DNA from 2 places in the Clostridium mucosae genome. Region 1 is predicted to be linked to the other one. Evidence: predicted binding sites of a transcription regulator. Region 1 holds the regulator's gene; the other holds the start of a gene.
What was found. The regulator NrdR, encoded in region 1, represses ribonucleotide reductase genes. The targets are predictions, from matches to a motif close to CACNANATNTNGTG.
Positions count from the first base shown of each region.

Region 1 (4,769 bases):
TCTAAATTGCCATCTTTAAAGCTATTTGATTTTATTACTAAATTATTATAAACAGATAAAATTTCTTTAGTTTTATCTATTTCTTTAATATTTACTAATGCTATAAAAGAACATGTTACAATTAGTAATGCAAAAATTACAGTTATTAATGATGATGCTAATATTCTCTTCTTCATAATTTAGTTATTAGGATTAAATCTGTATCCTACTCCTCTTATAGTTTCTATAAACTTTGGATTTTTATCATCTACTTCTATCTTTTTTCTTAAATATCTAATATGAACATCTACAGTTCTCGTTTCACCAACATACTCATATCCCCATATTTTATCTAGAAGAGTTTCTCTAGTTAATATTTTCCCTTTATTTTTAATTAATATTTCTAACAGCTCGAATTCCTTTAGTGTTAAATCTATTTTTTTATCAGATATAATTACTTCTCTTCTATCAAAGTTTATTAGAATTCCCTTTGTCTTAAATATCTCCTCGCTTCCCCCTAATGACTTGGTTCTTCTTAAAACTGCTTTTATTCTTGCTAGTAATTCTCTTATTGAAAAAGGTTTTGTCATATAATCATCAGCGCCAAGCTCAAGCCCTAATATTTTATCTAACTCTTCTCCTTTTGCTGTTAACATTATAACCGATATATCTTTAGTATCATTATCACTTCTTATAGCTTTACAGACATCATATCCATCTAATCCAGGAATCATTAAATCTAATAGTATAAGCTTTGGATTTTCTTCTTTTGCTAGTTTAACAGCATCTATTCCATTATTAGCAGTTAAAACTTTATAACCTGAATTCATTAAATTATAGCTTATGAGTTCTACTATATGGTCCTCATCATCAACTACTAGTATTTTTTCTTCTGCCATTAATATTCCTCCCTATTTTATAAATGCAAATGAAAATAGTCTTCCGTAAGTACCAACTGATTTTCTATATGAATATAACTTTATATTCTTCTCACAATGTGTACATAAATTTAGTGAATATATATTATTTTCATTTATCCCAAATTCTCTTAAATCTTTTAAGATACATTCTTGCATACTTAAATTTTTTCCATCAAATAATTTATCTTCTTCTATCATGGTCTTTTCTATAAATTTTTCTTTCAATTCTTCAGAGATTTCATAACAACACTTTCTTATATGTGGTCCTATAAAAACCTTTGTTTCATTTATATCTATATTAAACTCATCCTTCATTCTTAATAAAGTCTTCAAAGCTATTGAGTTAAATGTTCCCTTCCACCCACTATGAATAGTTGCTACTATATTACTTTTTTCATTCACTATTATTATTGGCACACAATCTGCTGTAAACACCCCTATTGCTATATTTTTCTCTTTTGTAATTAAAGCATCTCCTTCTTCATCTTTTATATTTATATAATTTTTGTCATAAGTATAAATTTTATCACTATGGATTTGATTTAAATAAACAATGTCACTTAAATCAAAATCTTTTATTATACTTTTTAAATTATTAACTCCATCCTCTGTATGTCTATTAAAACTTCTATCTTTTTCTGCTGTTGAAAAAACTAGCTCTATTTTTCCTAAATCATAAACTAAAAAATCTTTTTTTAACTTAAAATCCCTTACAGATAAGTTTATCATGTAGTCACCTCTTTAATTTGTTTTAATACATTTTACCATTTATTAAGTATGTTTTCTATTTTTTTTTACTTTATTAATCATGTTTTAACTTACTTTTAATCTTGTTTTTTACATAAAAAAAGTTAACTTAAAATAGAAAATTTCTACTTTAAGTTAACTTTTTATTCATTAGATACCAAATTTTTAATTTCTTCTAAAAAAGTATTTATATCTTTAAATTGTCTATAAACAGAAGCAAATCTAACATATGATATTTCATCTAAATTTTTAAGCCTCTCCATTACCATTTCTCCAATGATTTTAGAATTAACTTCTGTTATCATTTTATTTGAAATAGCCTTTTCAACGTCTTCTGCTAACTCTTCTATTTGTTTTCTTGATATTGGTCTTTTTTGACAAGCTATAATTAGACCATTAATTATCTTTTCTTTATTAAAATTTTCTCTTGTCAAATCTCTCTTAACAACTAATATCGGAATATCTTCAACCTTTTCATATGTAGTATATCTTTTATTGCAGTTCAAACATTCTCTTCTTCTTCTAATAGTAGTATTATCATCTGTAGATCTAGAATCTACTACCTTACTCTCTTCAAAGGAGCAAAAAGGACATCTCATTTTATTCACGCCTTTCCTAAGTATTGTCTTAAGTATATATAGATTATACAGATTTTTTTAGAATTTTACTAGATATTATTTTATAAATTAAATCCTTCTATATCAGAACTATCAACTAATATAACTTCTACTCCTGCTTTTTTAACCTTACTCCATGGTATTTCTAAATCTTCTTCCTTACTAAACCAGCCCTTAGCGGTTCCTGGTAATATTATTGATATAACCTTACTTTCTTCTATATTAATAACAAAATCTTTTATATATCCCATTTTCGATCCTGTTTTAATATCTATGACTTCCATAGTTCTTAATGCATTTAAAGAATGTAGTAATAAATCATCTTCTTCTACTTCAGAATACATTTCATTTTCAGTTTTGATATTATCAAATAATCCCATAAAAAATCCCCCTTTAAATAATCGCCTATAATAAATATTCTTATGTTCTTAAGATTTAATTTATTCAATACAAAATTAATAGCATGTACATCTTTTATTATTTTAAAAGAGCTCTATTAAAAGAGCTCTATACATACTTTCTCATATGCTTTAATGCAGTTTTCTCCAATCTTGAAACTTGAGCTTGAGATATTCCTATTTCGTCAGCAACTTCCATTTGAGTTCTTCCATTAAAAAACCTTAATGTTAATATAAGTTTTTCCCTATCATTTAACTTTTTCATTGCCTCTTTTATAGATATATTTTCAAGCCAATTTTCATCACTGTTTTTTGAGTCACTTATTTGATCCATAACATAAATGGCGTCTCCACCATCATGATATATAGGCTCAAATAGAGATACTGGATCTTGAATAGCATCTAATGCAAATACTACTTCTTCTCTTGGTAAATTAAGTTCTTTAGCTATTTGTGAAACAGTAGGTTCTTTGTTATTTTCCTTTATTAGTTTATCTCTTACTAATAAAGCTTTATAAGCTATATCTCTTAGTGATCTACTAACCCTTATTGAGTTATTATCCCTTAAATATCTCCTTATTTCCCCTATTATCATTGGTACTGCATAAGTTGAAAATTTAACATTTTGACCTAAATCAAAATTATCTATTGCCTTCATTAGCCCTATACAGCCAACTTGGAATAAGTCATCAACATTTTCACCTCTATTATTAAATCTTTGTATAACACTTAAAACCAATCTTAAATTACCTTTAATAAAAGTTTCTCTAGCACCCTTATCTCCGTCTCTCATTTTTAAAAGTAACTCTCTTTTTTCTTTTTCTTTTAATATAGGTAGTTTTGAAGTATTTACTCCACATATTTCTACTTTATTAATAATCAAGCTCATCAACCCCTTCGGAAGTAATAACATACTGCATTAAAAATTATCCCCGAGAGTGATTAATTTTATACTAAAGACAACCTATATCATTTTATTGATTTCTTTTTTCAATCGATTTATTATTTTCTTTTCTAACCTTGAAATATATGATTGAGATATTCCAAGCATATCTGCAACCTCTTTTTGAGTCTTTTCTCTAGTACCATTTAAACCAAATCTTAGCTTAACTATTTCTTTTTCCCTATCATTTAAATGCTTTAATGCTAAAAATAATAACTGTCTATCAACCTCATCTTCAATCAAATTATAAACAATATCATTTTCAGTTCCTAAAATATCTGATAATAAAAGTTCATTACCATCCCAATCAATATTTAATGGCTCATAAAAAGATATTTCTGCTTTTACTTTACTATTTCTTCTTAAATACATTAAAATTTCATTTTCTATACATCTAGAAGCGTACGTAGCTAATTTTATCTTTTTCTCTGGATTAAAAGTATTAACCGCCTTTATTAATCCAATAGTTCCTACAGAAATTAAATCCTCTACGCATACTCCTGTGTTTTCAAATTTTCTTGCTATATATACTACTAATCTTAAGTTTCTTTCAATTAATATATCCCTTATAGATTCATCACCATGTATAAGTTTCTCTACAAGTTCTTCTTCTTCCTCCTTTTTTAAAGGTGGTGGAAGTGCATCATTTCCTCCCACGTAATTGACTTCATTCTTAAAAATTTTAAGTCTTTGTAAAATTCTATTTATTAATACTCTTAAATTCATCATATTCTCACCTATATTACTCCTCTTGATAATAATGCGTTAAATTCATTTTCCTTACTTAATTTATTTTTACAGCTACAAATTATAGCTTCTATAGTTCTCCATTCTTTATCTTCTCCACGAATTCTTACTTTTTCACTTTTGAACCCCTTTAAATTTCCTTCCTCTCCAATAGTGCTATAAGGAATGTAAAATTCTTCATCCTTTTGTATCTCAAATCCATTTAAAAAATCATTTTCTATTATAATACAAGGCAAATTAGTAACAGGCTCTCTTAAAGCATTTCCAGTATCTAATAATCCTTTAATAAATAATGTGTTTTTTTCATCCGATATTTCAATTTCATATATAAAATTATTAATTACAGCTCTTTCCCTTAAGTAATCTACTACCCTAACTATAACTATGTATAGTATCATTATTGATATTAATAAATCCT
Region 1 is NZ_JANKAF010000008.1:54,492-59,260, reverse strand. It holds gene NSA50_RS10450 (HAMP domain-containing sensor histidine kinase) at 1-176, opposite strand, end outside; gene NSA50_RS10445 (winged helix-turn-helix domain-containing protein) at 180-878, opposite strand; gene pgeF (peptidoglycan editing factor PgeF) at 891-1,628, opposite strand; gene nrdR (transcriptional regulator NrdR) at 1,790-2,245, opposite strand; gene NSA50_RS10430 (YlmC/YmxH family sporulation protein) at 2,326-2,643, opposite strand; gene sigG (RNA polymerase sporulation sigma factor SigG) at 2,771-3,544, opposite strand; gene sigE (RNA polymerase sporulation sigma factor SigE) at 3,626-4,333, opposite strand; gene spoIIGA (sigma-E processing peptidase SpoIIGA) at 4,342-4,769, opposite strand, start outside.

Region 2 (4,769 bases), on a different contig from region 1:
AATTATTAATAATCATTTTATCATATCCACTAGCTTCAAACAAGTAAAACAAGGTTAATTATTATAAAAATTGCAAGTTTTAAGAAAATTATTTCAAATTTTATGCTCATTATATTTTAATAGCCTAAATAAATACAATAAATTGCAATAAAAATAAAAAATCTTGCATTTATTTAAAGCATAAAAAAAATAGGGTTATTTAAAAACCCTACTTTTTTAATAATTATAAACTTCTATAAAACTCTATAATTATTTTTTTTACTTCCAGAATGAGATATCCTATCTGCTCTTTCTTCAAACTTACCAGGTCCAAACCTTTCATCAAGACTTAAATATCCAGTCACTCTTGAAACCCCTTGAATATCCTCACTTCCGCAATCTGGACACTTTCTCTCACTACTATTTAAATACTTTCCGCAACTCTTACAATATCTTATATGAAAGTTTATTCCTAAGTAACTTATATTTGTGCACTTATATGCATAATTTAATATATCCATTATTGATTCTCCTGATGGAGTATCATCTACTTCTATATAACTTATATGTCCAGCGTTACATAGCTTATGATAAGGAGCTTCAATGTCAATTTTATCTTTTATTGATATAGGATATTTAACTGATATATGGAAACTATTAGTATAATAATCTTTATCAGTTACACCTTTAATAATTCCAAATGATTTTTTATCTTTCTTTATAAATTTTCCAGAAAGTCCTTCTGCTGGTGTAGCATAACAACTCCAATTTAATTTTGTTTCTTCTGTTGCTCTATCAATGAAACTTCTTATATGACTAACAATCTTAAATCCTAACTTTCTAGCTTCATCATCTTCTCCATGATGATGGCCAGTTAATGCAATTAAAGTTTCTGCAAGCCCAATAAATCCTATCCCCCAAGTTCCTTGCTTTAATATAGGTTCTATAGAATCCTCTTGAGATAGACCTTCAGACCCCTTAAGTAAGCCTTGCCCTGCAACAAAAGGTAAATCCTTAACCTTAAGTTTCTTTAATACGTCATATCTATAAAGTAATGATTCCTTTGCTAACTCTAATCTTTTATCTAAGATATCAAAGAAATCATCAATATTTCCTTTTGCTTGAATTCCTATTCTAGGTAAATTCATTGTCACTGGAGCAATATTACCTCTTCCCTTGCATCCTGGTTCTCCATTAATATTTTTCATTAAATAAGTTCTACACCCCATAGTTGCTGGCATATATCCCATATCATAATATTCCTTGTTAAAATCAGCATCTATATTCATAAATGTAGGATTCATCCTCTTAGCTGCAACTCTGCATGCTAATTGATATAAATAATGATATTTATCTTCTGGCTCTCTATTTATTCCCTCTTTAACTCTAAATATTATATTAGGGAATATTGGTTGTTCACCCTTGCCTAATCCCTTCTCATATTCTAATAAGAATATCTCACATATTAATGCTGCATCCTCTGAATTTGGTATACCTAGATTTATAGAACTAAAAGGAACCTGTGAGCCTGCCCTAGAATGCATTGTATTCAAATTATAAACAACACCTTGCATTGCTTGATGTATCTTCTTTTTTAATCTTTCTTCTGCTAATTTTTCTATCTTATCCTTATCTAATCCAAGCTCTTCTAATTCTAACTTTATTTCTTTTCTTGTAAGATCAACAAATACAGCCATATCATTATCAAAGTCAGGATGTGACTGCCCTCCAAACATATCATTTTGACTTGATTGAAGTAATATACAAGAAAGTTCCGCCGCTGTTTCTATCCTTTTAGGGACTTTAATAGTTCCATAACCTGTATTAAATCCTCGTTCTAATATTTCTTTTGTCGGTATGTGTAAACAATTAATGGTTAGATTATAGCTATCTAAATCATGATAATATAAATCTCCATTTTCATGTGCTTTTGCTAGATGTTTTGGCATCATAGCTAAGTTATGCCACTTATTAGACTCTGATGCTATTCTTAATAATTTAGAACTAAAATTATTTCCAACATTAGCATTATCCCTATCAGTTTCTATACCTATCTGTTCAATAGCCCTCATTAAATCTGATTTTATTTCTCTAACCTTAGTTCTCTCTTTTCTATAGCTCGAATATGCAATTTTTATATTTCTATAATTACTATCAATTAAAGATTTTTCAACTAAGTTCTGAATTTCTTCAACTGTTATCTTTTCATTGCCTGTTTCTTCAATATAATTTATTACCTTTTTTACAATATCTAATAATTCAACTTCCTTAAGCTTTTCCCCTATTTCATCCCCTGCTTTTCTTATTGCCGTAGCTATTTTCACTGAATTGAAGGAAACTTCTCTCCCATCTCTTTTTACTACATATAGCACTTAAACTACCCCCGTTACACAATATATTGTATTTATTATAGTATTCATTATACGCTCTAAAAATATTCATTTCAAATTATAATATAACTAGATTTCAATAGATATACTTCCAATACGTGGTATTTTCTTCTATATTTACTTCTTTTTATACTTATCTAAAGTTGACAAATAAAAATTTCTCTTAACAAAACTATATCAATAGTGATATAGTTTTTAATTATCAGTATTGATATATACATTTGCTATGATATAATAAAAATGTATAGATTTTGAAGATTTTGAGATGATAGAATTATATTAAATGATTTGATATTAGGAGGATTTTTATGCAAAAAATAGCATTAATAGTTGATAGCGCGTGTGATTTATCTCTTGAGACACTTAAAGAAAAAAATATTCATTTACTTCCACTTAGAATTGCTTATTCTCATAAAGAATATAGAGATAAGATAGATATATCTGCTGACGAAATTTACAATAACTTAGAAAAAGAAGTTCCTAAAACCTCTTTACCTAGTGCAGAAAATATGGAAGAAATTTTAGTTTCATTAGAAAATGAAGGATATACCCATGTTATTGCTGTAACTATTTCTAGCGGCCTATCAGGAACTTTTAACTCAATAAGATTAGCACTAGAGGATCATCCTAAGCTAACATCTTATGTATTTGATACAAAAATTTTAGCTATGCCTGAGGGTATTGTTGCATTAGAAGTAGCTAATTTAATTAATGACGGAAAAACATTTGAAGAAATAGTATCTGAAATTCCAAAAATAAGAAAACGTATTACTGGATACTTTACGATAAATACATTAGAATACTTAAAAAGAGGCGGAAGAATAGGAAAGATATCTGGTACAATAGGAGAAATGTTGAATTTAAAACCTATTGTAACTGTTGATGAAGAAGGTATCTACTATACTGTATGTAAAGCTAGAGGAAGAAAACAATCAATATTAAAGCTTACAAATATATTAAAGGATGAACTTGCTTTAGGACCTTGTAAAGTTTGGGTACTTCAAGGTGGAGCTCTAGAAGAAGCCAAAAATTTCATGGAATCTCTAAAGGGCTTAGAAAACATAGTTAGTCTTGATATCTCTCAAATAAGCCCTGCTTTAGGAGTACATGGAGGACCAGGGTTACTTGGACTAGCAATTCAAAAGGTTAATTAATATGGATAATTACAACCTTCACCTAAGCAGTATAGAAGATATAAAAGAGGAAGAAAAAAGACTCCATGAAGAATACAAAAGAAAACTTTCAGAATTAAAAAAAATTCAAAAGGAAAAGGAATCCGTTGGTCAAGTATTTACTAAAGGACTATTACCTATATATGTTCTTCATATACTTAGCATTGGTCCTTCAAATGGAAATGACATTGCAAATAAGATAGGTGAGCGTACAAACGGACTTTGGGTTCCTAGTACTGGTGGTATTTATCCTTTACTAAAAAAACTAGAAAAAGATGAATATGTAATTGGTGAATGGGATGATCCTAAAAAGAAATTTCAAAAAGTTTATTCCTTAACTCAAAAGGGAAAAGAAGAATATGAATCTAGGAAGAACCTTTTAAAACCTAAGATAGAAGAAGCATTAAAGGTATTTAAAATAATTTATAAGGACCTTTATAAATAGTTTACTTCTTGTATTATATTCTTTGATTTTGCACAAAATAACATTATCAATATTTAGGTGGTGTTATTTTGAAAGGTAAAATTATTGACTATAATTATTTTGAAGCTTTTGTGGCTTTAGATGATGATACTGTTGTTAAAGTTCCACTTACTCAAGTAAGTGATTATTTAAGTGTTGGTGCAATAGTTAATATTGATTCTAATAACTTGAGCTGTAGCACTAGTAATAAGCCTAAAATGACTCAAGATAAAATAGTAGATTTTTTTTAATAATAAAAAGATGCTTGATATCAAGCATCTTTTTATTATGATACGCTTATTGCATTTACTGGACAACTAGCTTCTGCATCCTTAGCTTCATCTTCTAATTCACTAGGAACATCAGGATTTTTAGCTACAGCCTTCCCATCATCATCCATTTCAAAAATTGATTCACAAATTGATGTACATAATCCACATCCAATACAAGTATCTTTATCTACATGAGCTTCCATACTATAATCTTCCTTTCTATATTAATATCAATAATATTTTACCCATCAATATATATTTTATGTATTTCCTACTAATACAAACCTTCAAAAATTAATGAATATAAATCATTATTTATTACATATTCCTCTGCTATTCCTTGCTCTAAAGCTTCAGTTAAATCTACATTTATAGGAAGTTCTCCAATTAAAGGCACCCCTAAATATTCAGCATGTTCCTCTGCTGACTTCTTACTAAATACTCTCATTTTAGTATCACAACCTGGACAATTTATATAAGACATATTCTCCAC
Region 2 is NZ_JANKAF010000005.1:128,606-133,374, reverse strand. It holds gene nrdD (anaerobic ribonucleoside-triphosphate reductase) at 234-2,351, opposite strand; gene NSA50_RS08195 (DegV family protein) at 2,678-3,523, shown strand; gene NSA50_RS08190 (PadR family transcriptional regulator) at 3,525-3,986, shown strand; gene NSA50_RS08185 (hypothetical protein) at 4,055-4,255, shown strand; gene NSA50_RS08180 (ferredoxin) at 4,291-4,479, opposite strand; gene NSA50_RS08175 (Mrp/NBP35 family ATP-binding protein) at 4,551-4,769, opposite strand, start outside.
Region 2: the regulator NrdR is predicted to act here: its motif matches at 2,369-2,382, upstream of nrdD (anaerobic ribonucleoside-triphosphate reductase).